DNA from 3 places in the Pedobacter sp. GW822-FHT03F06 genome. Region 2 is predicted to be linked to each of the others. Evidence: riboswitches for the same ligand, from Rfam matches in the RefSeq annotation. Region 2 holds a riboswitch; each other region holds the start of a gene.
The links. A riboswitch is a leader RNA that binds a small molecule or an ion and turns the genes downstream of it on or off. The one in region 2 is predicted to bind cobalamin.
Positions count from the first base shown of each region.

Region 1 (10,686 bases), on a different contig from region 2:
TTTACAATTGATGGAACTTTCCAAAACCCGGGTACGGAGAAGAAAGTATTTTTATATGGGATGCAAAATAGCAATATGGTTGCAATCGACTCGACCAATCTATCAGAAAAAGGTGAGTTTAAATTCATCCGTAAAACCCCTTCTGTTGATTTCTTTAGGGTATCGGTAGGTAACCATGAGTTTATGTTAATTGCAAAAAATGGCGACGACATTAAATTAGAAGCTGATTTGGCCGACAAAACAATGGCTTATAAAATTTCTGGGGCGAATGAGGTAGAAAAATTATCAGAACTAAATACCATTAGAAACAATTTTGCCAAACAGGTGGAAAAACTACAGACCGATTTCGAAGCGAAAGTAGCAACACAGCCTCAAAACAGGGCGGCCGTGCTGGAATCGATGAAACCTCAGTACGAATCGTACATCAATCAATTAAACACGCAGATCATAAAATTTGCTAAAGACAACAAAGGTACGCTTGCCAGTTTCTATGCCATGAATACTTTGAGTCCACAGGAGTTTGAAGCCGAACTGGTACAATTTGCAGATGAAGTGAAAGAAGAAATTAAAGGCAATGCTACGGTTGATACTTTTGTAAAACAGATGGCACTTTTAAAAGCAGTTCAGGTGGGACAGGTTGCTCCAGCATTCACCATTAATACAGCAGATGACAAACCTGTAAATTTATCAGACTATAAAGGAAAATACGTACTGATCGATTTTTGGGCATCGTGGTGCCAGCCTTGCCGTCAGGAGAATCCGAACGTGGTTAAGGTGTACAATAAATATAAAAATAAGAACTTTGATATCATCGGTATTTCGCTAGATACCGACAAGGCAGCATGGTTAGGCGCAGTGAAAGCAGATGGATTAACCTGGACACACGTTTCGGAATTAAAAGATTTTAACGGAGCAACGGTAAAAAAATACCAGGTGCAAGCTATCCCAACTTCTTACTTAGTTGATCCCTCTGGAAAAATAATCGCTAAAAACCTGCGTGGCGATCAATTAGAGGCATTTTTAGCCAAAACGTTACTTTAAAACAAATTCCATGTTAAACTAATTTAAGTAATTAACAATTTCTTAACTTAGGCTTAACTAAATATTGCATCATAGACACTACTTTCGTAACAAATATTTAACTATGAACAACGCAGGTCAGAAAATATTAATTGTTGATGATGAACCAGATATTCTGGAGCTTATTGAATATAACCTTAAAAAAGAGGGTTATCAGGTTTTCACAGCTACCAATGGCCAAGAAGGAATTACTGTTGCGAAAAAGGTACATCCAGATTTAATCATCCTGGACATTATGATGCCTAAAATGGATGGGATTGAGGCTTGCCGTTTAATGCGTGCAATACCTGAATTCAAGAATACATTTATGGTTTTCTTAACCGCCAGAAGTGAAGAGTATTCTGAAATTGCAGGTTTTAATGTAGGCGCTGATGATTATATCGCAAAACCAATTAAACCGCGTGCTTTAGTTAGCCGCATTAATGCAATTTTAAGACGAAATACAGGAACAGAAGAAGTCTCTGAAAACAAATTGGAAATTGGCGATTTAGTAATCGACCGTGAAGCTTATTTGGTTTTTCAAGGCGGTAACAAAGTGGTATTGGCGAAAAAAGAATTTGAGCTTTTATATTTACTGGCATCAAAACCGGGAAAAGTTTATACCCGCGAATCGATCCTTAAAAATATCTGGGAAGATTCAGTAGTAGTAACAAACAGAACCATTGATGTTCACATCCGTAAACTAAGGGAAAAATTAGGCGAAACATATGTATCAACCGTAAAAGGAGTAGGTTATAAGTTTGAGCTTTCTTAAGTAATAATTATAAAAGCTAAAGTTATTAAGCCGCTCTGATCAACATCGGAGCGGCTTTTTTGGACTTAAAATTTTCAATTAGATCCTGAAACAAGTTCAGGAGGACGATACGCGTAAAGAATTCGTCATGCTGAATTCATTTCAGCATCTTTCCAGAATGTGGTCCTGAAATAAATTCAGGGTGACGCCCGCCTTAAAAAAATAAAATCGTATTTTTGCGGTTCATTAATTGCAGCACAGTTTGAAGTTTCCAAATTTTAAAGACCTTATTCTTTTCGAAGACAACGATTTTATTGTTATCAATAAACCTCCATTTTTAGCCTCGCTCGATGAACGCGGTGGATCTGGAGAAACCAATGTATTACGCCTGGCCAAACAGTATAGCGATGATGCACAGGTTTGTCACCGCTTGGATAAAGAAACTTCTGGTGCGCTAATCATCGCAAAAAATCCTGAAGGTTACCGCCACGCTTCTATGCAGTTCGAAAGAAGGAAAGTAAATAAAACCTATCATGCCGTAGTGGACGGGCACGTTATTTTCGATCAGTTAACAGTTGATCTTCCAATCTTGAACGATGGCAATAAAAACGTAACCATTGATAGGGCAGAAGGGAAAAGAGCTGAAACTATTTTCGATTCGTTAAAGTACTACAAACATTATACACTGGTTGAATGCAAGCCAATAACAGGTAGAATGCACCAGATCCGTATCCACTTAGCAACACAAAGGGCAGCCATTGTTGGTGATGATATGTATAAAGGGAAACCAGTTTTTCTTTCATCAATTAAGAGAGGTTATAAATTAACCAAAGGCGAAGAGGAGCAGCCCATTATGAAACGTTTTGCATTACATGCCAGGCATTTGGTTTTTAAAGCTTTAGATGACAAAGATATTGTGATCGATGCACCTTATCCAAAAGATTTTGCAACCTTAATTAAGTTATTGGATAAATTTGATGCATAAAACAGCCCTTTAAATTGGCTCGTTTCGTTGTTTTTGTTACTTTTGGCCTTCGCCCTCTATTAAAAAACAATAGAATGTACATCAGATTTGTAAATTACCTTGATAAGATTAACCAATATCGAAAATCTAAAATATCAAACCGTAATTTCTTAATTATCCTTGCCGTAATTGTCGGGGTTTTAGCGGGACTCGCAGCTGCCGTTTTAAAAAGTTTGACCCACCACATCGAAGAATTTCTTCAATCAGACTGGCACTGGAAATATAAATACTACCTGTACTTTATATTTCCGATGATCGGTATTTTCTTAACGGTTTTGTACATCAAATACTTTATCCGTAAAACGAAATTCGAAACGGGCTTAACCCCTTTACTTTATGCCATTTCGAAAAAATCAAGCAAGGTAGAAGCACATAATATTTATTCACAGATTATTACCGCAGCCGTTACGGTAGGTTTTGGTGGTTCAACAGGTTTGGAAGCACCAATCGTTACCAGTGGATCGGCAATAGGCTCAAATCTTGGTCGTTTACTCGGTTTATCTTATCGCGAAATTACCATGTTGGTGGCCTGTGGCGCAGCAGCAGGTATTGCAGGAGCATTTAATAGCCCTGTGGCTGGGATTGTTTTCGCTATTGAAATTTTATTGCCAGAGTTTACCATTCCTGCGTTTATCCCGCTTTTGTTATCGGCTGCAACAGCTGCAGTAGTAGCAAGATTATTCTACACACAGCAACTTTTCTTTTTGGTTACAGAAGGATGGAAAGTGAACGCATTGTTTTATTATGTAATACTGGCTTGTTTTATCGGCTTATTCTCCATTTATTTTACCAAAGCAAATTATGCCGTAAAAGGACTATTCTATAAAATAAAACATCCTTATACCAAAGTTATTGTTGGTGGTTTAATGCTTGGCGTTTTGGTTTTTCTATTCCCAACACTTTACGGCGAAGGTTACATCACAATAAAGGGCTTACTAAAAGGAGATTACCAGGCGGTAATCAATAATAGTATTTTCGCCGATTACAATACCATTCCGGCTTTAGTAGTACTGTTTACAGTGGTAACCATTTTTATGAAATCGATAGCTACTTTGGTTACCTTGGGCGCAGGTGGTAATGGTGGAACGTTTGCACCCAGTTTAATTATGGGCGGACTAATCGGGTTTATATTTGCCTATGTGGTAAATCTATCCGGTTTGGCGCAGTTAAACGTATCTAATTTTATTGTGGCCGGTATGGCAGCTGCTTTAGGATCGATTATGCATGCTCCCTTAACCGGTATTTTCCTAATTGCAGAAATTACGGGTGGATATATTTTAATGGTTCCGTTGATGATTACCACTGCAATTTCTTACGCCATTAACCGCAGCTCGCAAAAACATTCTATTTATACTAAAGCACTTGCCGATAAGGGTGAGTTATTATCTCATGAGGATAAGGATACAACTGTTTTAAACCAGATGAAACTGAAATATCTGATCGAGAAAACTTATCCTCAATTATATATGAACGATCTGATTTCGGTTAAGATGACCGAGATTATGCATTCGCATAAAAACATTTGCGCTGTAACAGACGAACTGGGCGATTTCAAGGGCATCATTTACATAGAAGAACTATTTAATGAGATGATCAATCACCCTGATAAGGAAAATTTGCAAGCCTCTTATTTGGTACAACCTGCACCGAACGCCATTACAGAAAATGATGATCTGAAAATCGTATTGGAGAAAATGGAGCAAGATAATGTGTGGATTTTACCTGTATTAACGGCTCAGAACCAATATTTGGGGTTCGTTTCCAAAACAGCAATTTTTAATAAATACCGGGCATTGCTGATGAGGCAAAATGATTACATGGGATAACTCTAAATTCTCCAAGATCGTCATTTCGACCGTAGTGTTCCAAAGGAACTCCTTTGGAGGAGAATTTTTTGTCTGGATATTACTCATAGATCTCTCCATTCCGTTGCACTTCAGTCGAGATGACGATTTGTCTATATGTATAAATAAAAAAGTTGGAATGTTCTCGGACAACCTTAAAACATTCCAACCTCAAAACTTTTAAACTTAATCAGTTACTCAGCTCTTTTTAAGCCGAATTTCTCAATTTTACTGTACAAATGACTTCTCTGGATATCAATCTCATCCGCTGTTTTTGATACGTTCCAATTGTTTTTCTCCAGCTTGAATTTGATAAATTCGCGCTCTGCATGATCTTTATAATCCTGAAAATTATTGAACGAATCGAAAGAAGAAGCTAAGGCTGATCCTCCTGCACCTGCAATCTGTGCACTGGTTGCAGCACCAATGTTTGTACCGCCGCCTGGATTAGCAAAGGCACGTACATCATTTTCGGTAATTACCTTATCGCTCAAAATAATCAAACGCTCAATCATATTATGTAGCTCACGCACGTTACCTGTCCAGGGCAAAGCTTGTAAAGCAGCCATACCGCCATCATTTATTTTCTTAACCGGCATCCCATAATCGCTGCAGATATTCTCTAAAAAGTTCTGGGCAATAACAGGAATATCATCGGTACGTTCCGTTAAATGTGGAACATGGATATTGATTACATTTAACCGGTGGTACAAATCCATACGGAAGTTACCATCTTCGATTTCTTTCAATAAATCTTTATTGGTTGCCGCTAAAACACGAACATTTACTTCAATTTCCTTTTCACCACCTACACGCGAAATTTTATGCTCTTGTAGGGCACGTAAAACCTTTGCCTGGGCAGAAAGGCTCATATCGCCAATCTCATCTAAAAATAAAGTACCGCCATTAGCCAGTTCAAATTTACCGATGCGTTGTTTAACAGCAGAGGTAAATGAACCTTTCTCGTGACCAAACAACTCGCTCTCAATCAGTTCTGATGGAATAGCCGCACAATTCACTTCGATTAAAGGGCTATCTGCGCGGTTCGATTTTTCATGTAACCACCTAGCTACCAACTCCTTACCACTACCATTTGCACCAGTAATTAATACACGTGCTTCGGTAGGAGCCACACGTTCTATGGTTTCTTTAATTTTAGAAATGCTTTCCGATTCGCCTAAAATTTCACGGGTTTTACTCGCTTTACGTTTTAAAACCTTGGTTTCAGTAACTAAATTTCCACGGTCTAAACCATTACGGACCGTAATTAATAACCGGTTTAAATCTGGTGGTTTCGAAATAAAATCGAAAGCTCCTTTTTTACTGGCTTCAATGGCCGTTTCAACTGTTCCATGACCAGATATCATAATGAATGGCAAATCGGGTTTAATGATCTGTGCCTGCTCGAGCACTTCCATACCATCCATCTTATTCATCTTGATATCGCAAAGTACCAGGTCGAAATTTCCTTTTTTGATCATTTCGAGGCCATCGATACCGTTATCGATATCTTCAACATCGTAATTTTCGTACTCCAGAATTTCGCGTAGGGTACTCCTTATCGCGCGCTCATCGTCAATTATTAATAATTTAGCCATTAGAGATGTATTCTTTTATTTGAAATGCGAATATATTATTTTTTAATTAATGTATAGTTTTTTATACAATTAATACGCTATAAACCTAAAAAGATGGGAAAGGTTTTTAATAAGCATAATCCATTTTGAACTTACTTAAATCGGGCTTCTGTTTTTTAGTTCTTTTTAATTCCAATTCGTAAATGGTTCTGCCCAGATTTTTCATAAAAGGGAAACAAACCGTTTCGTACTCGTATTTATTGTCGTTGAAGATACCATCCTCATTGCTCTGCACAACTGCGGTTAAGAAATATTCAATTCCGTTTTTAAAATCAACAAAATAAGAGTTATCGATAATGAAGCCGTAACTATCGCCATATTTATTGAAAATGCGGATATTTGGATCTGGCGTTACCTGTTCTCTACCATAATACAACATCTTGGCATAGGTTGGCCAAAACGCTTTCGGATCGTATTTAGGAAAATCACTTTCCGTTGGGTACTTGCTCATATAAGTATAAATGAGTTTATAATCCGCTTTGTTAAGGTTAAATCTTTCTTTAGCCGGAAAAGCCTCAGGAAAAATCAATTTCTGCATGAGTTTCTGTTGATCATTAATGGCGAAGGCATTTTTCCCCGCTAAACTGAAAGGTTTGTTTACCAGCTTGTCGGTGCTATCCATGTATCCGGTACCCATTACCAGGTTGCTTAATTTCAATTCATACGCTTTTGGGTCGTACTGCGCCGGTTGATCATACACCAATTGTTCACCATTGTAAAATTTGATGGGATTGGTATGTTTCGCAGATTCTCCTGCGTCGCCAATGGCCAGACGGTTTAAAATACGGCTATCGTATAATCCGTTCGCTTTCAGTTTTTCATTAATTTCGGCACGACCAATAAACTCGAATAAACGGTTAAAGGCATCATTATCACTGGTAAGCAAAATCTTTTTAACGTAATGTTCTATTGATGGAAGCCCATTTTTAGCACTTGTATCTGTCAAAACCTTCGTTTGTCCTTTATAGGCACTATCTGTAATCATAGCACTTTTAATTGTTAAACCTGTATTTTTCAACCGGTTTACTTTCTCTAAAGCAAAAATGACTGCAGCAAGTTTAACCGTACTTGCAGGATAAAAATAATGATGCGGATCGAGATTGTAACTAAAGGTTTTAAATGTAGGTTTATTCTTCGCATCTCGGTTAACCTGTGTATAAAGAATCTGGATCTGGTTTTGATCAGGATGATTGAGTACCGCAGAAAAAAGTTCTGGCCTGGTTTCCATCAGTTTCTTCAGAAAAACAGTATCGGTTTTTTGCGCCATAACAGATAGGCTTATTAATGAAAAAGCAACAATTAATATTCTTTTCATAAGTGAAAATTTGATTCCTAATTTAGTCTTTTCTGTTAAAATCACCATTTTCCATCATCCATTTTACATGTTGTTTAATTTTGCTAGTTTTGCAGCGCTTTTGGTTTCCGGCTTTACACCCGGAATTAAAAGGGAATACAGTGTAAATCTGTAACTGTCCCGCAGCTGTAAGCTCCTTAACGGATTTCCAATCAATCTGCCACTGTTCCGACTCGTCGGGATGGGAAGGCCGGAAACCCGGGAGTAAGTCAGAAGACCTGCCTTAGCATTATATTTCATAGCTTTCGGGGATTGAAGCTAAGGGGTGATGTACTTACGTATTCGTATTTCATTTCTTTTCCATCTGTTGGCTGTGGGTTAAACTCACAATCAAAATGACAAGTAAACATTCTGCCTATGCGGGCACAATGCAGTTTTTTCTATATTCTTCCATTTTATGGACAGGATTTCTATTGCCTTTAAATGCCAGGGCACAAACTGACAGCACCAAAAAAGCAACGCAACTGAAAGAAGTTCAGATTAGAGAATACCGCTTAACGGAGCAAAGTAAATCGCCTACTCCGGTACAAATCCTATCTGCCGAAGACCTTAAAAGAATCAATAGCTTATCTATTGCCGATGCCATCCGCTATCTTTCAGGTGTGCAGTTGAAAGATTACGGCGGAATAGGTGGGATGAAAACGGTGAATGTACGCAGTTTGGGTACCAATCACAGCGCAGTTTTTCTGGATGGAATCCAGATTGGCAACGCTCAGAATGGTCAGGTTGATCTAGGTAAATTTTCATTGAACAATCTCGAAGAAATTTCTCTCTACAGTGGCCAAAAGCCCGAATTATTGATTCCGGCGAGAGGTTATTCGGCCGCAAGCAGCATTTATCTCAAAACCAAAGATGCCGATTTCGAAAAAAAACAAAATCAAAAAATAGAACTGGCTTTAAAAAGCGGATCCTTCGGTCTGATCAATCCTGCTCTCGTTTATCAATATAAGATTAATGAAAAGCTAAAGGCGAGTATCAATACCGAATATATACATGCCGATGGTAGATATAAATTCAGGTATACCAATGGTGTTTTCGATACCACTGCAGTAAGAAATAATGGGGATGTAGAGCGCTTTCGTCTACAGGCTGCATTGTTTGGTAAGTTTAGAAATGGGAAATGGCACGCGCAGGCCTATTCATTTTTATCAGATAGGGGATTACCAGGTGCAATTGTAGCCAACAGGTTCGATTTTAAGCAAAGAATATGGGATCGCGATTTCTTTGTTCAGGGGAGCGCAGAGAAAAGTTTTTCTAACAAATTCACCATTATGGTAAACGGTAAATATGCTTATATATATCAACGTTACCTCGATCCCGATTATGTAACTACAGCAGGTTTTTTAGATAACCGGTTTAAAGAGCAGGAGGCTTACCTATCGATTGCTGCAAAATATAAAATCAATTCGGTTTGGGAGGCCGCTTATGCATCTGACTATACCTTCCAGACTTTGGATGCCAATATTTACAGGTTTCCTTATCCAAATCGAAATACTTTTTTAAATGTTTTAAGCTCATCTATAACCTTTGAGAAGCTTAATATCCACGCAAACCTGCTCAGCACAACCGTAGTCGATCGGGTAAAACTTTATTCCTCATCGGGTAACAAGCAGGTTTTTAGTCCAACCGTTATGCTCTCATGGAAAGTGTTAAAGGATCGGGATATCAGAATCCGTGCATTTTATAAGGATATATTCAGGATGCCCACCTTTAACGATCTATACTATACTTTCATCGGCAATACCCTGTTAAATCCCGAGTACACTAAACAGTATGATTTTGGTGTAACCTATTTCAAAAGCTTCAAAAACCAGAAGATAAAGTTTATCGATATCCAATCGGATGTTTATTACAACCGCGTAAAAGATAAAATTGTAGCACAACCTGGTGCCAACCTATACCGTTGGATAATGTACAACATTGGTCTGGTTGATATACGTGGTTTAGAGCTTAATGCAAAAACAGCATTCGAACCACTTAATGATTTCATGCTCAACATAGGCATCAATTATACTTACCAGCAAGCTGTGGATGTGACTTCAAAACTCGAAGAGACTTATAAAGATCAAATTCCTTACATCCCTGAAAACAGCGGTTCTTTTTTAGCCCGCTTAGATTACCATAATTGGCATGCCAACTACGGCTTTATTTACACCGGATTCCGTTACAACCAAAAAGCAAACAACATTTACAATTACATGGAGCCATGGTACACCCACGACGCAGCAATTGGTTATGAGTTTAAATTAAAAAAAGGAAGTGTAAACATCAATGGCGAGGTAAATAACCTGCTTAACCAATACTATGATATTATTCCAAACTTCCCAATGCCGGGCAGAAACTACAGATTAACCTTAACCTATAAATTATGAGGCATTTAAAGTTTCCGATATATATTTTGGCCTTTCTTATGGTGATTATCAGCGCCTGCAGAAAAGATCCGCAGCCTTTACCCTCCGAAATTACGAAGGTAGAGCCAGAGCCAACATCAGTCATTAAAGGTTTTTATCTGGTGAATGAAGGCAATATGAACATGAATAAAGCTTCGCTTGATTATATGGACCTCGTAAACGGTATTTACACCCGTAACCTGTACAATCAGGTTAATCCGGAAGTAACCAAAGGTTTGGGCGATGTGGGGAATGATATTGGCCGATATGGCAGCAAACTTTATGTGGTGGTTAACATATCGAACAAGGTTGAGGTACTGAACATTAAAACCGGTAAAAAAATCGGCCAGATTAACATCACCAACTGCCGTTACATCACGTTCAGTAATGGAAAAGCCTATGTAAGTGCCTATTTAGGTAAAGTTGGCGATCCGAAGGCCCCCAATGGGATAGTGGCTGAAATTGATACCACAGCACTAAGGGTAAATCGTACTATTGAAGTGGGCAGGCAACCAGAAGAAATGGCCATTATGGGCACCAAACTTTATGTGGCCAATTCTGGAGGATATAGTCCACCAGATTACGAACACACTGTTTCGGTAATCGATCTTCCCAGTTTTACTG
Region 1 covers NZ_JBXANE010000004.1:147,352-158,037, forward strand. Annotated here, with positions in the region: gene AC1RJ8_RS08315 (redoxin domain-containing protein) at 1-1,041, shown strand, start outside; gene AC1RJ8_RS08320 (response regulator transcription factor) at 1,145-1,834, shown strand; gene AC1RJ8_RS08325 (RluA family pseudouridine synthase) at 2,076-2,798, shown strand; gene AC1RJ8_RS08330 (chloride channel protein) at 2,873-4,663, shown strand; gene AC1RJ8_RS08335 (sigma-54-dependent transcriptional regulator) at 4,876-6,279, opposite strand; gene AC1RJ8_RS08340 (serine hydrolase) at 6,386-7,633, opposite strand; cobalamin riboswitch at 7,717-7,912, shown strand; gene AC1RJ8_RS08345 (TonB-dependent receptor plug domain-containing protein) at 8,008-10,044, shown strand; gene AC1RJ8_RS08350 (YncE family protein) at 10,041-10,686, shown strand, end outside.
Region 1: it holds a riboswitch for cobalamin, as region 2 does, so the genes downstream of both, AC1RJ8_RS08345 (TonB-dependent receptor plug domain-containing protein) here and metE (5-methyltetrahydropteroyltriglutamate--homocysteine S-methyltransferase) in region 2, are expected to answer to the same signal.

Region 2 (10,686 bases):
AATGTTCCGTGGAGGTGTACAACGATCGTTAAACAGGGCTTTTGAAAACCCACATCTAGCTATTTGGTTATCGGCCATAATTTTCAGTGCCATCCATGTGCAGTTTTATGGTTTTGTGCCACGTATGTTGTTGGGTGCAGGGTTTGGTTACCTGTATTATTATAGCGGAAGTATCTGGTATGCCATGCTGGCGCACTTTATAAACAACGCCTATGCGGTTTGTGCCGCTTTTTATATGCAAAAACACCATATGCCACTTGATAAAGCTGACGAACCGATCGGTTTTCCATGGTATGGCTATTTAATTAGTGCAATAATTACCATAGCTTTGTTCAAAATTTTTAAAGATAACGCAACACGTGAGCGAAAATTGGGTTAAAGTATATACCACCAGCGATGCCTTTGCGGCCGAGGTATTAAAACAGGGATTAACAGAAGCCGGAATTCTGGCGGTAACGATAAATAAACAGCTCTCGGCATATAATATTGGCGAAATAAATGTTTTGGTGAATAAGGTAGATTTCGATAAAGCCATAGAATACATCGTTGAAAACGAAATTGAATAGTAGAAATGATCTTAAACCTTACACCCTTTATCGCTTACCTTAAATGAAAACCAGGGCAATAACCGCTTTCTTTTTTACCATTGTAATGCTTGGCTCTATCCTTCTGGGGAGCTACACTTTTACCATCTTTTATCTTGTTTTAAGTGTTTTGGCATTGTTTGAGTTTTACAAACTGATTAAAAACTCCGGAATAAGACCACACCGTAATATCGGTTTGGCAGCTGGCTCATTGGTATTTTTAATGGCAGCTGGCTTACACTACCTTAAATACGATGTGAAGTATTTGCTGCTTTGTATCCCTTTAATTTTCTCGGTTTTTATCACAGAGTTATACAAAAAGAACAAAATTCCATTTGCCAACATCTCGTATACTTTTGTTGGTTTTGTTTATGTAACCATTCCTTTCTGTTTTTTTCACGCCCTTGGCTTTTTGAAAAACTGGAACGAATATAACTTTCATCTTCCGCTGGCATTTTTACTGATGCTTTGGGCAAATGATACAGGCGCTTATCTTTTTGGGGTAAAGTATGGTAAACGCAAATTGTTCGAGCGCCACTCCCCAAAGAAAAGCTGGGAAGGTTTTTTCGGAGGGATGTTCACCAGTGTTTTGGTCGCTTTTGGCTTATCATTTCTGTTTACCGAAAGTCCGGCCTGGGTTTGGATCGGCATGGCTGTATTGATTGCTAGTTTTGGTACACTGGGCGATTTAGTAGAATCGATGCTTAAACGCAGTTTGGATACGAAAGATAGTGGTGGTTTATTACCGGGCCATGGTGGTTTGTTAGATCGTTTTGATGGATTGTTATTGGCTGCTCCAGTAGTTTATGCCTACCTGTATTTGATTTTATATTAAAGATGAAAGAAAATTTTAGCCACGGATGGACACCGATAAACACGGATTTGAACACTGTGTTTAAGCCTATCTATTATAGTCGTTTTAACGGGAATGAATGAGATTACATTTATAGTGTGGCTGCACCCAAAACGATACAATCGCTATTCTTGCGAAGAAACTGTATCATAAATATAGATTGTCATCCTGAGCTTGTCGAAGGACCTGTTTAGATGTCTAACAAGACGTTTCGACAGGCTCTCCGTAGGAGTCCTTTGGACAACGTGACAAATTCGAAGCAAATACAATTTATGAGACAGCCCTCTATATATTCTTTATAATTCTATTCAGCAGAGGCAACTAAAACATAGTAAGATCTTTCTAACTGTTCGCCAGTTTTACTTTGTATCCGCTCTAATTTTTTAAGGGTATTTTTAATGGTAAGACCTGCTTTTTCTAATAATTCTTTTACGGTTTCTACCTCGTAAAGTGTAAATCCATAAGGGGTAAAAGGGAGGGTTTGCATGAAAGTTTTATCAGCAAAACATATAGTTAAAGTGCCCTTAGGTTTTAATATTCGCTTAATTTCGTTGAGGTATTCACTTGGATTTGTCCAGAAGTATATCGTATTAACCGTAAAAATTTTTTCAAAGCGATCATCATCAAAGGGCAATGTAATGCCATCTGTTAGCTGAAAGTGAACCTTTCCTTTTGTTATGAAATCCTGATTGATCTTTTCGGCTTCGGCAATAATGGTTGCAGAAATATCAGCACCGAAATAATGGAGGTTTTCGGCTTTTGATAAGAGTTGAGCAATATGCCCGCCGTTACCATGGCCGATTTCTAAAACAGTTTCATTGTTTTGAAGACCAAGTGAATCAATTGCGGCGGTCGTCATACCGATATTATTGGCATGCATCATTTCGCCTGTTTTAATGCCGTGTTCACCTTCAGGACAACCCAATTGTTTGGCAATATTTTTTAAATCTTCTTCAGAAAGTTGCTGTTCCATAATCAAATTTAAAAATTTAGGCATTATGATTTTTACATCTTTTTTGCCAAAGCTTACAAGATTATTTAATTACCTGAACCGGCTTTTTATTTTCATCAATGGCCACAAAAGTAAAATCGCCGTGCACCGCCAACTCTCTTCCCTCGGCATACATCTGCTCGATATAAATTTCTACATTAACCTTTAAACTGGTATTCCCCACATGGTTTACCTTACCGATAAGCTCTACGATAGTGCCTGCCGGGATTGGTTTTTTAAAATCTATCCGGTCGCTGCTTACCGTAACCATAATCTGACGGCTAAAGCGGGTTGCGGTAATAAAAGCAACTTCGTCCATTAAATGCATGGCTGTTCCGCCAAAAAGGGTATCGTAATGGTTTGTTGTATTGGGGAAAACGGCTTTAAAAATGCTGGTTTTAGAATTTTCTATTCTTTCTTCTAGGGTCATGGGTTAAATATAGGTGCTGTAAAAAGCTTTGGCAACTTTCTAGCTATTTTTAGTAGAAAATTGCCAAATTAAAAGATTTGCCTTGAGAAATGGATACTGAAATGTAAAAAATGTGCTTTCAGTAATGCAATTAAGTAGCGAAATAACTAAAAACATGTCATCCTGAGCTTGCCGAAGGACAGTCTTTTTAGTTATTTCACGATAAGGGTCTTCGACAAGCTCAGACTGACAACAATCGAATTCTTAACTTAATAGTATTGGTTTCTGTGTGACAAAATTAGAACTAATTCACCTGAAGATCTGCAGCAAGTACCTCTTCGGCTTTACGCATTTCTTTTGCGGCTTCAACCATTTCTATTAGTGCCTTTTTGGTTTCGTCCCATCCGCGGGTTTTTAAACCACAATCGGGGTTTACCCAGAGTTGCTCGGAGGGAATAACAGCTTTTGCTTTTTTGAGCAACTGAACCATTTCTTCCCTCTTCGGAACCCTTGGAGAGTGAATGTCGTATACCCCGGGGCCAATTTCGTTTGGATATTTAAAATCGGCAAATGCGTCTAATAATTCCATCTGCGAGCGTGAGGTTTCGATGGTGATTACATCGGCATCCATATCGGCAATGTTTTGGATGATATCGTTAAACTCCGAGTAGCACATGTGGGTATGGATCTGTGTGTCGTCTTTCACACCACTCGCCGAAATTTTAAAGGCTTTAACCGCCCAGTTCAAATAGTTTTGCCAATCAGCTTTGCGCAATGGTAAACCTTCTCTAATGGCTGGCTCATCAATCTGAATGATTTTTATGCCTGCATTTTCCAGATCGCAAACTTCATCGCGGATGGCCAGAGCAATTTGAGTGCAGGTTTCTGATCGAGGTTGATCATTACGTACAAACGACCATTGTAAGATGGTTACAGGACCAGTTAACATACCTTTCATATATTTTGAGGTGAGCGACTGCGCATAGGCGGTCCATTTTACCGTCATAGGTTTCGGCCGCGAAACATCACCAAAAATGATCGGTGGTTTTACGCAGCGTGAGCCATAACTCTGTACCCAGCCATTTTTAGAGAAAGCAAAACCATCTAGCTGTTCACCGAAGTATTCAACCATGTCGTTGCGTTCAAATTCGCCATGAACCAAAACATCCAGATCGATCTCTTCCTGCCAGTTTACGGCTTTTGCAGTTTCTTTCGCAATGAGATCATCATATTCTTCAACGGTAAAAGTTCCGTTTTTAAGCTTTGCTCTCCAGCTTCTTACCTCTGCCGTTTGTGGAAACGATCCGATGGTAGTAGTGGCGTAACTTGGCAGATTGAGTTCCTGTTGTTTAATTTTTCTGCTCGAAAATGGACTTAAGCGTTCTGCATCCTGCTCTTTTAATCCTAAAACACGTTGTTTAACTTCGGGATTGTGGATGATTTTAGAAACTTTACGGTTAGCAATCGCGATCTTATTTTCCTCAAGTTTTTGCAGGGTAGATGCAGGGCTTTCGTTGGTGATCAGTTTTTTTAGGGTAGCTACCTCCGCAATTTTTTGTTTCGCATAAGCCAGCCACTGTTTAATTTCGGCCGAAAGGTTTTGCTCATTGGTTTCATTGTCTAAATCAACTGGTGAGTGGATTAAGGAACAAGATGGGGCAATCCATACTTTATCCAGGCCCCTTTTTTCTACTACTTGATTAATGATGGAAACAGATTTTTCGAAATCATTTTTCCAGATGTTTCTTCCGTCTACCAAACCTAACGAAAGGATAGTATCTTCCTTTAGTGAAGCTAAAGCCTCAGTCAATTGACCTTCAGCACGTACCAGATCGATGTGTAAAACATTTACCGGTAATGAAGTTGTTAAAGCTAAATTATTGCCCAAGCCTTCGAAATAGGTAGCCAAAACAATTTTTATCCTTGGAAAAGCCTTTCTGATCTCTTTATAGGCATATTCGTAAGCTTTCTTGTCTTTTTCGGTAAGGTCTAAAGTCAAAAAAGGCTCATCAAACTGAACATATTCAACATCCAAAGCATCTAAGCGGGATAATATCTCGATATAAACCGGAAGGAGATTTTTGATCAGATCGATTTTTTCGAAACCAGCTTCTTTTTCTTTTCCCAATAAAAGGTAAGATACCGGGCCGATTAAAACAGGTTTTGTAGTAATGCCCAATTGTTTTGCTTCGTAAAACTCATCGATAATTTTGGTAGAGAAAAGTTTAAAAGGCTGGTCTTTGTAAAATTCAGGAACAATGTAATGGTAATTGGTATCGAACCATTTGGTCATTTCCATTGCTACCACATCCAATCCCTCTTTTTGATAACCTCTTGCCATGGCAAAATAGAGATCAAGCTCTGAATTTCCTTTTTTCAATATCACTTCGTTATACCTTTTCGGAATGGCCCCAAAAGTTAAAGAATGATCAAGGACATGATCATAAAAAGAAAAGTCGTTCGAAGGAATGAGGTCAATTCCAGCTTCTTTTTGAAGGTTCCAGTTTTCGTGGCGAATGTTTTTTCCCACCTGAAGTACATTTTTGTACCCAGTTTTATCTGCCCAGTAATTTTCGCAGATTTTCTTTAATTCCCTTTGGCTACCTATTCGCGGATAGCCCAGATTTTGCGTTAGCATCTCTTTTAAAGATTAAGTAAATAAATCGTTTAAAAGCCCTTAAAGCAATATTTTATAATGTTTTTTGTTAGAAATAAAGAGGAAAGGTTCGCGCACAAGCAGCCTACTCATCAGCAAAAAGCTTAAAGCAAGCATATAAAATGTTTAATTTTATGGTGTACAATCAGACCTGACCAATTACTTTATAACGCGAAAGCACCGTCAATTCAATATAGGCAGGTCTCCTGACTTATTCCCGATCTTATCGCCTTCCCATCCCGGTAAACGGCACAGTGGCATGAATGATAAGACCGTTGTCTTTTTAATAAAAGACAGAATTTACAGTTGCGCGACAGCTCGTGATTTGCACACGATTCCCTATTAATCCCGGGTGTAATTCCGGGAACCTGTATCGGTTGATGAAAAATAAAGTTAAGAACTTACATCAAGGCAAATGTATGGATTAGGATTTAAAACTTGTAACAAATTTACAGCAAGCCGTTTTTAGCGCTTATTCTCTATTATATTTGATTACCTAACTAAACTTTATTATGATAAAAATCTACTTTAAAAGGCTTTTTATTGCTTTTTTAATGGTAAATAGCTATGCGGTGCTGGCGCAGGAAGTGCCAACGCCTAAATCGCATTTTGGTTTTGATATCGGCGACGATTATCAATTGGCCAATTATACCCAAACAGAAGCTTATTTTAAGAAACTCGCGGCATGTTCTGACCGCATTAAACTGGTTGATATTGGCAAAACCGAAGAAGGCAGAAGTCAATACATGTTAATCGTTTCTTCACCAGAAAACCTCAAGAAATTAGACCGTTACAAGGAAATTTCGCAACAGCTGGCACACGCAGAAATTACAGCGGAGCAGGCAAAAGCATTGGCCCAGGAAGGTAAAGCAGTAGTTTGGATAGATGGTGGCCTGCACGCCAACGAGGTAGTGGGTGCGCATCAGCTGATTGAAACAGCTTATGAGTTTGCCTCCAGAAAAGACCCTGAAACCCTGCGCATTTTGGATAACGTAATCATTTTGTTTACCCATGCCAACCCTGATGGGCAAGAACTGTTGGGCAATTGGTACATGAGAGAGAAAGACCCTAAAAAAAGAACAACCTCAGGTTTGCCTGTTTTGTATGAAAAATATGCAGGCCATGATAACAACCGCGATTTCTTTATGTTAAACCTTAAAGAAACGCAGAATATCGGACGCCAGCTTTTTGTAGAATGGATTCCGCAGATTATGTATAACCACCATCAGGCTGGTCCGGCGGGAACCGTTGTTGCCGGGCCTCCCTACCGCGATCCTTTTAATTATGTTTTCGACCCCACGTTGTTAACCAGTTTGGATGCCGTTGGTGCGGCCATGCACAACCGAATGAATGTAGAAAACAAACCTGGTTATACCCAGCGTGGAGGATCGGTTTACTCTACCTGGTACAATGGCGGTTTAAGAACCACCACTTATTTTCATAATATGATTGGGCTCCTGACCGAGATTATCGGGAACCCTACGCCTTCTGAAATTCCGTTAGTTCCTTCGAGATTATTGCCTAACGGCGATTCACCAAACCCGATTACCCCGAGGAAGTGGTACTTTAAAAACTCGATCGATTATTCGGTATCGTTAAACTATGCCGTTTTAAACTATGCGCAACGCTATCGCGACGAATTGTTGTACAACATTTACCAGATGGGCAGAAATTCGATAGAACGTGGTAAAAAAGATACCTGGTCTTTTTCTCCAAAAAAAATAGAAGCCATTAATAACGCGGCTAAAGGTGAAAAAGGGGCGTCAATTGCCGGAGGTGATGCAGATTTTGGGGCAAGGAGGCAGATCAGTATGAAAGCTTTTGATACGGTAATGAAAGCTCCTGCAAACAGAGATCCCCGCGGATACATTTTAAGTGCCGATCAACCGGATTTTAACTCTGCTGTTAAATTTTTAAACGCTTTGATCAGAACGGGTATTGTGGTTCAAAAAGCAACCGCTTCATTTTCCGTTGCGGGAAAAAATTATCCTGCCGGAAGTTATGTCATAAAAACCGATCAGGCTTTCCGTCCGCACGTTTTGGATATGTTCGAGCCGCAAGATCATCCAAACGATTTTAAATACGAAGGGGGTGCACCAATTCCACCATACGATGCTGCCGGATGGACTTTAGCTTATTTAATGGATGTGAAATTCGACCGGATTTTAAATGATTTTTCAGGGCCGTTTGAGAAAAACCCTTACGGAGAATTATTAAAGCCAGACAATAAATGGCCTAATGGATCAAATTATGTGTTAAGTGCAGCACAAAACGATTCTTATACTGCAGTGAACGATCTTTTGAAAAATAAAATTGAAGTTCACCGTTCTACTGAAAATGGCGATTTTTATGTTTCGTCAGCAGGGAAAGCAATATTGGAAAAAGCAAACATTAAACTCAAAACTGCAGCCGTACCAAAGGATAAGATTAAAATTTCTGCTGGCAGAATTGCGCTTTGGGATACCTATGGAGGCTCTATGGCTTCAGGCTGGCTGCGCTTTTTAATGGAACAATATCATTATACTGCAACGGTAATTTATCCGCAGGATATTGATGCCGGAAACTTAAAATCTAAGTATGATGTAATTATTTTTGTAGGTGGTGCGATCCCATCGGTTCAGGGAGGTGCTGGAAACAGATTTTTTGGGCCAAAGGCAGAGGAAGTTCCTCAGGAATTTAGAAACCGTTTGGGAAGGATCACCGCAGACAAATCAATCCCTGAATTAAAGAAATTTTTGGAGGCAGGCGGCAATATTGTAACTATTGGTAGCAGTACCAATTTAGCCTATCATTTAAATCTCCCTGTTCGCAATGCAATGGTTGAAATCGTAAATGGAGAGGAAAAGAGATTGCCAGCTGAAAAATATTATGTCCCGGGAAGTGTTTTAAATGTTGGCGTAGATACAACTTTGCCAAGCAATTGGGGCATGGAAAAGGAGGCTGATGTATACTTTGATAATAGCCCTGTTTTTAAGCTCACAGGCGACGCTATTGCAGCAGGAAAGATTAAACCTTTAATGTGGTTCGAAAACGCCACCCCGCTACGCAGCGGCTGGGCCTGGGGGCAGGCTTACCTGCAAGATGGGGTAACGGCCTTCGAGGCAAAGGTTGGTAAAGGCAAGCTGCTTGTTTTCGGACCTGAAATTGCTTTTAGGGCACAAACACATGGCACTTTTAAGCTGATATTTAACCAGTTGTATAAGTAATCACATCTATAAATTACTCGGATTTGTCACGTTGAGCTTGTCGAAACGCTTAAAAACGTATTATTTCTATCCTTCGACAGGCTCAGGATGACAGTTCTATATTAATATAGAAAGCCACTACCCTAAACGATAGTGGCTTTTTACTTTGATCTTACTTTACCCAACTTTAATCACCTTAATTTTGTGTTATGAAAGTAGAAATCTGGTCGGACGTGATGTGTCCGTTTTGCTATATCGGGAAAAGACATTTTGAGCAGGCGATAGAAAAATTGCCGTTCAAAAATGAAATTGAAGTCGATTGGAAGAGCTATCAGCTCAATCCTGAGTATCACAATACCAATAATGAATCCGTTTACGATTACCTTTCGCGAAGCAAGGGAATGCCAATTGAGCAGGCTAAACAAATGACCAAGCAGGTGGTCGATATGGCTGCAAACGCCGGTTTGAAGATAGATTTTGATACGAATATTCCTGCCAATACCTTTAATGCTCATCGTTTGATCCATTTGGCGGCAAAACATAATCTTCAGGATTTAGCTGAAGAAAAACTGTTTGAAGCGCATTTTGTAAACAGTAAAAATATCGGTGAAACGAGTGTTTTGATTGATCTTGCTATAGAAATAGGTTTGGATAAGGATGAGGTTGAATCAGTTTTGAATGGAAATGAGTTTGCTGAAGCTGTCCGTTACGATATTTATGAAAGCCAGAATTTAGGGATCCGCGGTGTACCTTATTTTGTAATGGACCGCAAGTATGGTGTTTCGGGTGCTCAACCTGTTCAGGCATTTACCGATGCACTTACTCAAAGTTTTACCGAATGGAAAGAAGCTCAACCTAAAACCACAATAACCTCATTAAATAAAAATGATGATGCAGTTTGTGATGAAAATGGGTGTGAGATATAGCCTTTTTCCCGCAGATTAAGCTGATCAACGCAGATTTTACCCAACTCGTCATGCTGACCTTTAGCGCAGCGGAAAGCTACGCAGTAAATTTATTTCAGCATCTATTGCGTTAATTATGAATTAGATCCTGAAACAAGTTCAGGAGGACGATCGTTTTCGGTCCTTCGACTCCGCTCAGGATGACGATCGCTCGGGATATTTACCGTGGCTGGTTCTTCAACGGCGTTAACAGATACTCTAATCCATTTACTCGGATCTCAAACATAGTAGCCATTAAATCGCCTAATTTACCCTTGGGGAAGCCCTTATCCTTATACCAAAGCAAATAACTTTCAGGGATATTGCAGATCAGATAACCTTTATATTTTCCGTAAGGCATTTGCATTTTCACTAAATCGAGCAATAAGGTAGGGTCTAACATTTCATTTTAAGATAAACTAAGTTTAAAAACATTAAATCAGTCAGTTCGTTGATCAAATTAACGTTAATTGAGTCAGTCTATTGACTGAATTAATGTTTTTAGTCGATAAGCTCTAAAGTTTCTATTGCCTCTTCAACAGTATTTATGTTATCGAAAGCAATCCTTAAGGTGTTTTTTACCTCTTTTAAATTACACATACGTGGATGGTTCTGTGCAAAAGTTAAAATCTTGGTAAAGGTATTCGAATCGAAATAAGCAGATTGTTTATCGCTTAAGAAATATCCTCTTAAGCTGTTTTTCTTGAAACTAATTTTCTCGAAGCCTAATTTCTTGCCCAACCATTGCAAACGTACCACGCTGAGCATGGTTTTTACCTGTGGCGGAACCGGACCAAAACGGTCGGCCAAATGTTTTTCAAAAATAGCTAATTCTGCTTCGTTATTGAGTTTAGAAAGCTCGGTATATAAATTGTAACGCTCGGTAATATTGGTGATATAAGCATCCGGAATGTACAATTCCAGATCGGTATCTACCTGCGTAAAGCCCACAAACGGACGGGCAGGTTCATTTTCGAACAGGCCTTTAAACTCGGCTTCTTTTAATTCTTGAATAGCCTCGTCCAAAATTTTGTGGTACATCTCAAAACCGATTTCCGCAATAA
Region 2 covers NZ_JBXANE010000005.1:235,515-246,200, reverse strand. Annotated here, with positions in the region: gene AC1RJ8_RS10770 (CPBP family intramembrane glutamic endopeptidase) at 1-379, shown strand, start outside; gene AC1RJ8_RS10765 (putative signal transducing protein) at 360-566, shown strand; gene AC1RJ8_RS10760 (phosphatidate cytidylyltransferase) at 610-1,419, shown strand; gene AC1RJ8_RS10755 (class I SAM-dependent methyltransferase) at 1,742-2,410, opposite strand; gene AC1RJ8_RS10750 (acyl-CoA thioesterase) at 2,472-2,858, opposite strand; gene metE (5-methyltetrahydropteroyltriglutamate--homocysteine S-methyltransferase) at 3,142-5,475, opposite strand; cobalamin riboswitch at 5,673-5,880, opposite strand; gene AC1RJ8_RS10740 (M14 family metallopeptidase) at 6,006-8,699, shown strand; gene AC1RJ8_RS10735 (DsbA family oxidoreductase) at 8,888-9,604, shown strand; gene AC1RJ8_RS10730 (DUF3820 family protein) at 9,804-10,025, opposite strand; gene mfd (transcription-repair coupling factor) at 10,124-10,686, opposite strand, start outside.

Region 3 (10,686 bases), on a different contig from region 2:
TTTGAGCAAAGTTATAAACTCGCAGAACTTGATCTGAGTGGAGGCGGTGTTAACGATGTGTTTGAAATTATTGATGAAGAATTTATCCAAACTGTAGTTGCGCGATTTAAGCTAATGCGTTCTGATTTTACAACGGCCTATAACAGGCATCAATACTAGTTGTTTTTTGGTTTAACTAATTGATTTTTAGTGAGTTATTTGTTTGTTTAAAATAATATTTTGAATATTTGATTGTTTTTGGAAAGAAAAGCACCTCCAGTGAATAGTGTTTGTTTAAATAAATATATATAACTAATTGGTATATTGATTTTTATATATAATCACAAAATATAATTTTATATGCTTATTTTGCCAAATAAATGGGAGGTTTGGACTTTCTTCATCCTATAATGAACAAATATCTATTGTTTTGTAACCTTGAAATAAATTCATGTTGACAAACCTCTTCCAGGTTACTTAACTTAGAATAGATTTCCCGGCTGCGCTCGAAATGACGGATCGTGGGGATTGATCCCTTCGTAAATGAATCTTTAATAAAAAATGCGCATCAATGAAAATATGAATTCATCTGTGCGCACCTATGGTTAAGGGTGGAAAGATCCTGAAACAAGTTCAGCATGACGCGCCGCAGAATGTTCCGTATGCTTGGCGTTTCTGTGGCTAAAACTTATTAAGAGATTATGGTATCGTGCACTACTACTCTATACCAGTTTTTAGAGAATTTTTCTACAGCATCTAAATGCACTTTATCTTCCTGGTAAGCATTATGGTCTGCAATGCTGGCAAAGGTAATGGTTAGCGAATAAGTAAAAGAGTTATCGGTAACAGGGCGTACAGGTGTACCTGCTGCTAAACCGTAACTTAACGTTTTAATATATTTTATAGGTTTTAAACTTTCAAAGAAGTTAGCGAAATCTGCGATCTCGGTTTTGGTTAGCTGAGGTTTTAACCAGAACATTACGAAGTGTTGGATCTGTCCTTTATCTGCGGTTTGGGTTTCTATCATGGTTCTTTTTTTTGTTAAATATATCGATCATTTTATATTAAGCACAAAAAATACAATGGAATTTTATATGGTATATACAATTTTTCTTGAATGTATTTAATGATTAGAAGGATGCTGAAATAAATTTACTCCGTAGCTTTCCGCTGCGCTACAGGTCAGCATGACGACCCGGGACAGGTAAAACAAAAAAAAAAGTCCCGATGTAAATCGAGACTTTGTATATCTTTAAAAACCTTTCTTAGTTTTTAGGCTGCACACGGCCAGATTTTCTGTCTTCACCTCTACCGATTAAATAACCGCCACCAGCTCCAACCAATCCACCGATGATAGCACCTCTACCTTTTTTCTTATCAATTAAAGCACCACCAACTGCTCCTGCTGCACCACCAATAACTGCGCCTTTAGCTGCATCGCTCCAACCTTTTTTCTTAGCTGTTGGTTGTGTGCCACCGTAAGCACTGCTAGAACCACCACCTGAGCTTGCATAAGATCTAGATGAGCTTGCTCTTCTAGCTGCAGCTAATTCTGCCTGGTGTTTAGCTTCTTTTTCCTGTTCTGCTTTGGCCACTTCGGCTTTTTTAAAGCTATCTAATCTTAAACTATCTTTAACTGCTTTAATGGCCAATTGTTTTTCGGCCTGTTGTTGTTTTAATGCTGCTTCTTCTTTTGCCTTATTATTACAAGCAAATAAAACTGAAGTACTTAATGCGATTACTACAAATATCTTTTTCATAACTCTTAATTTTTTAATATGACGCTTGTTTAGCTACCTAACCTCGCTAAACAGGTTTCAATATGTTGTGTGATTTAGTTAATTACCAATACTAAAGAAAAAATGATGCCAAAATGTTTTGAAAAGAAAAATTATTCCAATAAATCTATATACCAGAAGCCGGAAAGTGCTGTGGATGAACAAGGTGAATCGTCATCTGTTGTGGTTTTACTTGGAGCATTATAAGTTCTGAATACCTTCTCTCCGATGGTGAAAGTGATTGTATTCTTGAAAATTGGTCCTTCAAATGCAAAAGTATGGAACTCTCCATTTTCTCCGCAAGGATCAATATCAGGAGGAAGTTGCCTGAATAAATCAAGGCTGATTACTTTTCCACAAAAATTTTCGAGATTTTGCTGTGTGCAAACAATGATGGTTTTATAGTTCAGGTTTAGGAATTCTTCAATTAAATGTTTTGTATCTTTTTTCCAAAGTGGGAAAATAGCCTTAAGCCCAATTTCTGCTAATTTGTTTTCGCGATAAGTACGTAAGTCTTCTAAAAAGATATCACCAAAAATAGAATGCGTAATACCCTCTTCTTTAAATTTTGAAAGATGATGCTTCATGGTACTGTCGTAGGTTTCCATATCAGGCATTTCGCTCAAACGGATCTGATACAGTGGAATACCAATACTATCAGCTTGTTTAATTAATAAAGCTTCTCTAACGCCATGCATCGAAACACGGTTGTATTTTTCGGTCACTGTAGTAATCAGGTAACGGATTTCGATAGTAGGATCTTGTAGGGCATAGTGTAAGGCCAGTGTACTGTCTTTACCACCACTCCAATTAAAAATGCAAAGCTTTTTATCTGGCATTGGCTAAGATTTCTTTTAATTCTGTAATGCCTTCTACCGCATTTTTCTCAATGCTGATTACATTTTTATAACGTTTTACATCGGGTGTTTTTGGATCGATAATGTATTTGTCGACAAAGGAAGGCACAAAATCGATTAAGCCTGCTGCAGGATAAACGGCCAATGAAGTTCCGATAAGGACAAACAAATCGGCCTGTTTGCAAAGTTTAGCAGCTACCTCGATCATGGGTACAGCTTCGCCAAACCAAACTACATGTGGACGAAGTTGAGAACCTAATTCGCAAAGCTCGCCCATTTTGATTTCTGAACCAATGATGGGATAAGTTAAATCTGCTTTTCTATCTGATTGAGACTTGGTAATTACACCGTGAAGATGGGTAACTTTGGTAGAACCTGCCCTTTCATGTAAATCATCAATGTTTTGGGTAATAATCTCAACCTCGAAGTCTTTTTCCAAGTCAGCCAGTATCTGGTGAGCCAGATTGGGTTTTGCAGCTAAAACCTGTCTTCTTCTTTCATTATAAAATTCTTGCACCAATTCAGGATTTCGCTCCCAGGCTTCTGGGGTGGCTACATCATAGACATTATATCCTTCCCATAATCCATCAGAATCCCTAAATGTTTTTAAGCCACTTTCGGCACTGATCCCTGCTCCTGTTAAAACAACTAATTTCATATATATGATTACACAGATTTAAATGATTTCAGAGATTGACTGTGGTTGATGAATTTTTTGGCTATGTTTTCGTCTGCCATAAATATCTCCGGGTGGAACATACAGGCTAAAGCTTCTATGCCTTCAACCAGTGTACCTACGCTCGGTTGGGTAAACATATCAAAATCGGCAATATAAACCTGATTGTTTTTTACAGCTTCAAGATTGTTCCAGCCTGGTTTTGAAGTTAACAGCTCCATTTCTTCCATGCTTCTTTTCATATCAAAACCACATGGTGCAATGACCAAAACCTCTGGGTTATATTTCAGGATTTTATCCCACTGGGTCACAATAGAGTCGCCGGCAGGATTAGACAACATATCAACGCCACCGGCTGCTGCAATCTGAAAAGGAATCCAGTGTCCGCAGTTGTAGATCGGTTCGATCCACTCCATTAACATAATCCTTTTTAGTGGTGCACGGTTTGCCCTAAGCTGGTCTAAAATATGATCTGTTTTCTTTTGCAGGCCTGCAAGATAATTTAAAGCCACTTCTTCCTTTCCTAAAGCCCTGGCAATGGTAATGGCACATTCGAAAACATCCTGTAAGTTATTTGGCGATAAAGGCACCAGTGTTGGCTTTTTGCTAAGCTTCATTACGGCTGTTTCGGTACAAACGGTGTCGATATTGCAAACTTCGCATATATCCTGCGTGAAAACCACATCAGGTGCGATACTTTCCAGCAGTGCATCATCTACCCAATACAAACTTTTGCCCTGTGCTTTGGATGCCGAAAAGATCCGGTCTATTTCGATACTCGAATAGTTTTTGCCTTCTAGTATGCAACGTACAACTTTGGGCTGGTCTGTGGCCTCTTTAGGGCATTCGAATGTTACACCATGCAAGTATTCCTGCAGGCCCATATCGTAAATCATTTTTGTAGCGGCAGGTAAAAAGGAAACAACTTTCATATCTATATTTTATGCGTCATCCTGTCCCGATTTTACATCGGGATCAGGATCTATTCTTAACGTCAGATATCCTTAAAGTCATATCATCTTAGTAGATACTGATCCCGAACATTCGGGACAGCCTGACGTAAGCCCTAAGTTAAAAAAAATCCTCTTTTGAATCGAATCAAAAGAGGATTTCTATGTTGTTTTCACTTGATTGGTATTATACCAAACAATGGATATTGCTACAACTCTTGTGTTTGCAGTTTTAATACCGGGTATTTTGCTTTTAAAATTTCGAAAGCTCCAAAAAGCAAAGCACCATAAATCATTGTTCCTTCTAAAAATCTGATTTCGAACGGAATAGCCTTAATTAAACAATCTATAAAACCATTTAAGTTTTGTGTATACAGTGGGTTCTTATACCATGAACCGATATCACTTACTATCCAATGAATAAATACAATTACGATTGTAGATAGGAATAAGCTGGCAATATTTACCTTTTTTAATAAGAAACGACCGGCTAAAACCATTAATGCAATTGCAAGGTATGTCCAAAGTTCCTGAACTAAAAACATATCTACATACTGTTTATAGATGGTTGTGTAAAGTACTAAATCACTTAAAAATAAACTTAATAGCGGAAAAGCAAATGCTTTAAGATGATCTTTAAAATAAGCGCCTCCAAATAAAGCTACCGCTCCTATTGATGAAAAATTGGCAAACTTTAATTCATCTGAGTTAAATGTTACCAGCAAACGTAAAGCCGTTATTGCCAATATCATTAACAACAAAATTAAAGTACGTGGATTAAATTTTAAATGAGACATGCTATTTCTGGTTAATATTTAAGCAAAGTTAAATTTTTATTAGCGGATATTAAAACTTACGCCTGTATTAAAGTTGAAGCCAGGTGTATTGTAGCCAATAATTTCAGTGTATTTTTTGTTCAGGATATTTTTGGCATCAAAAAATAATTTCACACGTTTTTTAGCCAAAGCATATTCTACGTATGCATTTAACAAGTAGTATGATGGCATCTCTTCATTTAAATAAGATATAAAATTGGTATCGAAACGTTTGCCAAAATAACGGAAGTTGACACTTGTATATAAATTGCCAGTTGCCTGCGCACCTGCATTAATGCCGAAGGTGTGTTTTGGTCTGCGGATTAAAAAATTGGTTGTTCCTGTATTTCCTTCTACAAAAGCATAGTAACCATTGATATTGAAAACACTAAATTTTGCAGCTGGCTCAACCTCAAAACCCTTATATTTTTGGTTACCCTGATTAATGTAACCTGTGGTATAAACAATGGCGTCAGTTAAATCGCGTTTGAAACCTGTAACACGTAAAGTAAAGGCTTCATCAGCAATGTTTAAGTTTACACCGGCTTCATAATTTTGAGATTTTTCAGGTTTCAAATCCAGATTGGCGCCGTACTGACCGAACAACATATTCAATGTAGGAACTTTGAAAGCTGTAGATACTGTTCCAAATAATTTTACTTCTTTAATGATGTTAATGCTTGGGGTAATCGAATAAGTATAGTTCTCGCCATATTGATCGTGTTTGTTGTAACGTCCGCCTACTTCGAGGTTAAAAATGCTTAAATCATGTAAAAACAATGATCCGTAAGCGGCGAAGATATTGGTTGTTGGGTTTTTGGTGTCGGTAATCAACTTCATTTTTCTATCGTCGATACCTACCAATAAATCTAATTTATTTCCAAGTTTCTGGTTGTAGAATAGATCAACCACATTAAGCTTTCCGAAGTTTAAAAAATTACTTGGAAAACCTGCATAACTAGACTTTACGTCGTTCGAGTTGCTTTGGTGGCTATAATTTAGCGTTATTTTACCGGTATTGAATTTATATTCAGCGTTAAAGCCTGCACTAAACTGTTTTAAAATAGAATTATTGTTAGGTAAACCATCGGTAAATCCATCTTGATCTATTTTATAATCGCCATAGAAATAACGTAAAAACGGATTAACTGAGAAATTTTTGTCGAGTTTGATCCCGAAATTTGCGTTTAAACCATCAGTTTTAAAACCATCTTTATCAAATATAGCTGCACTTCCTTGTGGTACAGCGGCTTCAGAAATTCCGTCGGTTTTCAAATGGGTATAATTGATGTTGTATGAAAAACCTTCCACGCCACCATTTAAGCCGATCGTTCCTTTGTAAGTTTCGAAGCTTCCGGCACTGGCTACACCGTAAATGGTATTTCCTTTAGGTCCACCCTTTTTAGTGATGATATTGATTACTCCTGCAACGGCATCAGATCCGTAAATGGTAGACTGCCCACCTTTTAGGATTTCGATATGATCAATCTGATCGATTGAAAACAGACGTAAATCGAATGTTCCGCTAATACTTGCGGGATCGTTCTGTACGATACCATCAATAAGAACCAGGGTGTAGCCACCAAGTGCGCCCCTTGTAAATATACTTTTGTCCTTGCCCTGATTACTATATCCCCCACTGATAACGATACCAGCTTGCTCGTTCAATAAATCAGGCAATGACTTACCGTTGCTGCGTTCTAATACTTCGCGGCTGATAATGGTTACCACTTTACCTGTTTGTGATTGTTTTTGATCGTTTTTTGTTGCAGAAATTACAACATCTTTAAGCTGCAAACTGTCTTGAGTTTGAGCATTAGCCACTTGGCTAATCATTAACTGTGCTAGCCCCAGACTGGCTACAGTTAGCATTCTTTTTTTGTTCATTTGATTGTGGTTTTGCCCACAGCCAACAGATAGAAAAGGAAATGAAAATACGAAAAACGTTAAGTATCTCAATCCTAGCTTCAATCCCCGAAAGCTATGAAATTAAATGCTAAAGGCAGGTCTTCTGACTTACTCCCGTTTTTCTGTCTTCCCGTACCGGATAAGCGGAACAGTGACTTATGGATTGAAAAACGTTATAGAGCTTACAGCTGCGGGACAGTTACAGATTTACACTGTATTCCCTTTTAATCCCAATTTTACATCAGGAACCAAAAGCAGCGCAAATGTAGTAAAAAGAGCGGAGAGAAAGGAGACCGATTAGAAACAGTTTAGCATCTTAATGGCATATGGTTAAAACGGAGTTGGTTCGGGGTTGGTTCGGACTTAAGACAGGGTTGTGACAATAATACCCGAACAAAATGCGAGGTAAATGTGTAGCTAATACTTCCTGATACCTAATCAATTTTACAACAGGTTTAGCTTTAAGGCTAGCGAAACCATAAAAAAAGGCCTGCACCACTGGCAGACCTTTAACTTCGAGAGGTAATTACTGAATGATATTTTAATGAAATATGGCTAAATCAGGGAAATAGATTTTACTAAAATCAGTTGTTACTCCATCACCACCGTATTTGATTTTTTTAACCAAAGCACCAGTTGATGCATTATAGATGAGTAGATAATTTACAGTAGAAGCTGCACCATAACCCTGGATTCCGTTAACTACGATATAATCTTTATTCCGATCGTAACGGATAGCACCGTATACCATAAAAGGATCTTCGGTAATATTGATAAATGGTTGCGATAAGGATGTTTTATCACCATCAATATATTTATAAATTGATTTTCCAGCGTGATAAAAAACTGCATTTTCTTTGGTTGACGCGGTAATACGCGTTGGCGCATCAAGACCGAAAGATCCTAAAGCTATTGTTAAGGCAATACCTGCAGTATCTAAATTATTGTCGATTGCGATTAAACGGCTACCTGTTGAAGCCCAAACTTTGCCATTTGGTGTTTGTGCGAATCCACGGTTAATGTTCGAGAAACTTTTAACCAATGAGTAATTGCTCGACGAGATGATTTTTGCTCCATTACTCTGCAACAAATAAACGTTATCTCCTTTTTTCAACATATCGCCTGTATTTACAGCACCAACAGTTGTTAGTTTATTTTGAACGGTAAGTGTATTTAAGTCTATCTGATATACGCCGTCATTTGCACTCACCAAGCCTCTGCTCCCATCAACCTGGATAATACTTCTCCAGTTGCTGGCTTCTTGTATATATCTGGCCTCTTCTTTTAAAGTTTGCTCGTTTATTTTTACAATGGGCCCGTTTATTTTGCTCATCAAATAAATGCTACCGTTAATTATCGACGCAAATTGTAAGGTGCTGGTTTTGGGTGTATTCGATAATATTTTCCCTGGGTTTTCCTTTTCGTATGCCCTGATCGAAAGGGTATCATCGCCATAACGGTAAAAGCTTACTGCACCTGCGCTCTGTCCGTAAGATCCCTCGCCGATTACGAAGAAACCATTTTCATATTTCCCTGCTACCGGATTGGTCTGTATATCTTCTACATTGTCTTTTTTACAAGAATAAAGACCTGTTATTAAAAGAGCTGCAGTTACAAATAATGGCTTAAAGTTGAATTGTTTCATAGGGTATTATTTATTTTTTAAAAGTTTAAGATCTACCGCTCCACCGAATTCTGTAGAAATCTCACCGATGTAGCGCGAACGGTTGTTATCATTATCTGGACTAAAGGGATTACCGTTACTGTTTTGGCCTGTGTAAACCTTTACAAAGTCGATGCTGCTTAAGGTTACTTTTTTACCTGTGGCATCAACAGCCCAATCGATATCGAAGGTGTTGTATCCTCTGCCAAATTGTTCCTGTAGGCTTGCATATTCGCTCGATCCATTGTCGGCGTAACCAAAGTCCAACGGTTTATTGGTAATGATTTCTCCTGGGGTGAGTGTATTTTTGACCAAGGTTCCGGTAAAGGAAATTTCATTTGTAGTAGCCCATGAAGGGAAATAATCTTGCGTGTGAAATTGATTTTTTAGTACAAGGCCCTCTTCTCCCTGATTGTCCGTCCAGCGGATATCATCAGTTAATTTCGATGGTTTGTAATAGGTGATTTTGTAATTCTTGATGGTAGCCTGATCGTTATATTCACTTCCGGCAAGTTCATACCAAACATCATCTGGCAAACCGTTTTTATTCAGATCTTGCATTACACATACAATGCCTGGCTCTGAAAATTCCATGCCAACACCGATAAGCGGATTGCCGTAAATACCAAGGTCTGCTCCAGTTGCATTGGTTATACTGTGATCGAAGCCGAATATAATATAACCGCCAAAACCTCCCAGTGAAACCAGGCCATTACCTGCGTTGCCAATTAGGATATCAGTTTTAACAAGGTCGTTGGTAAATTGCCCTGGAGCTTGCTTAAATTCATATATTTTATTGAGGTATGGCGATTGGTTAACCGTAGGTTTATCTCCTTCCCCATCTTTATCAACTGCATTTTCCTTCTTACAGGAAAGAAGTACAGCAGATAAAAGTGCTAAGCTTACTATTGATTTTATTTTCATCAGCTTATTTATTAATGCCCAGATCTACTGCGCCTTTAACTTCGGTTGAAACTTCTCCAAGGAGTGTATTTCCTTTTTCTCTTTGCCCGGTATAAACTTTTACGAAATCGATGGTTTGCAATACGATTTTCTTCCCGGTTTGATCAACGGCCCAATCAAGATCTAAACTGTTGTATCTTTTAGTGGCATAATCATCTGCTATCGACCAACTATCGGTATAACCCCATGCAAATGCACTGTTAATGAAAATGCTGCCGTTTTTGCCCCAGGTGGATGGAAGCAAGGTGCCTTTTAATGTTAATTTTTCCTGGTTAGGGGCAAATTCAGGGTAGAAATTGTGTTTGTGAAAATTGTTTACATCGTAGGTTCCGCTGCCGCCTTGATTGTCTGTCCAGCTTACATTGGCAAAACCTTTCGGGTTGATGTAGGTAATTTCGTAGTTTTTAACCGTAAGTGGGTTGTTGTATTCGCTGCCGGCGAGCTCATACCATTCATCATCTGGTTTACCGTTTCCATTCGCATCCTGACTCACCATTACGATCCCTGGTTCAGCAAAAGGAGTTGTACCACCGATCGGATTACCATAAATGGCGAGATCGGCACCTGTATTGTTTACTACCGAGTGATCGAATCCAAAAATCACATACCCCCCAAAACCGCCAAGGGTAACCATACTGGTTTTACTTACATCGCCAATAATTTTTTGTGCACCTGCTAGGCTTCCTAAACCTTCGTTGATAAACTGGCCAGGTGCAGGTAAATATTCAAAAACAGTAGTGATAAATTTTGTACTGTTTGGGGTGATTTCTACCACAGGAACCGGAACTCTTACCGTGTATTTATGCGAAAATGATCCTGCGCTGTTACTTGCAGTATATTCAATTACATAAGTGCCAGCTTTTAATGGAGTAAAGTCGTAGTTATAGGTACTGCTTACTACTGTGCCATCAAGTTTCCATTGGTGAGTAAAGCCTTTTCCATTATTTGTTCCAGCTGCAAAGGCAGTTTTGGTATTCACTTGTCCGGTCATCGTTTCTCCTTTAATAAAGAGGTTAACATCAGGAACGGCTTCATTATTTTTTTTACAGCTATATGCCAGTGTAGCAACACCAAGCATTAATATGAGGTAACTTGTT
Region 3 covers NZ_JBXANE010000004.1:159,707-170,392, reverse strand. Annotated here, with positions in the region: gene AC1RJ8_RS08410 (hypothetical protein) at 1-159, shown strand, start outside; gene AC1RJ8_RS08405 (Dabb family protein) at 671-1,006, opposite strand; gene AC1RJ8_RS08400 (YMGG-like glycine zipper-containing protein) at 1,245-1,739, opposite strand; gene AC1RJ8_RS08395 (Dph6-related ATP pyrophosphatase) at 1,871-2,596, opposite strand; gene AC1RJ8_RS08390 (SIR2 family NAD-dependent protein deacylase) at 2,586-3,272, opposite strand; gene AC1RJ8_RS08385 (ABC transporter substrate-binding protein) at 3,281-4,222, opposite strand; gene AC1RJ8_RS08380 (DUF6580 family putative transport protein) at 4,450-5,037, opposite strand; gene AC1RJ8_RS08375 (TonB-dependent receptor plug domain-containing protein) at 5,077-6,942, opposite strand; cobalamin riboswitch at 7,040-7,231, opposite strand; gene AC1RJ8_RS08370 (DUF5074 domain-containing protein) at 7,505-8,608, opposite strand; gene AC1RJ8_RS08365 (PKD domain-containing protein) at 8,615-9,550, opposite strand; gene AC1RJ8_RS08360 (PKD domain-containing protein) at 9,555-10,686, opposite strand, start outside.
Region 3: it holds a riboswitch for cobalamin, as region 2 does, so the genes downstream of both, AC1RJ8_RS08375 (TonB-dependent receptor plug domain-containing protein) here and metE (5-methyltetrahydropteroyltriglutamate--homocysteine S-methyltransferase) in region 2, are expected to answer to the same signal.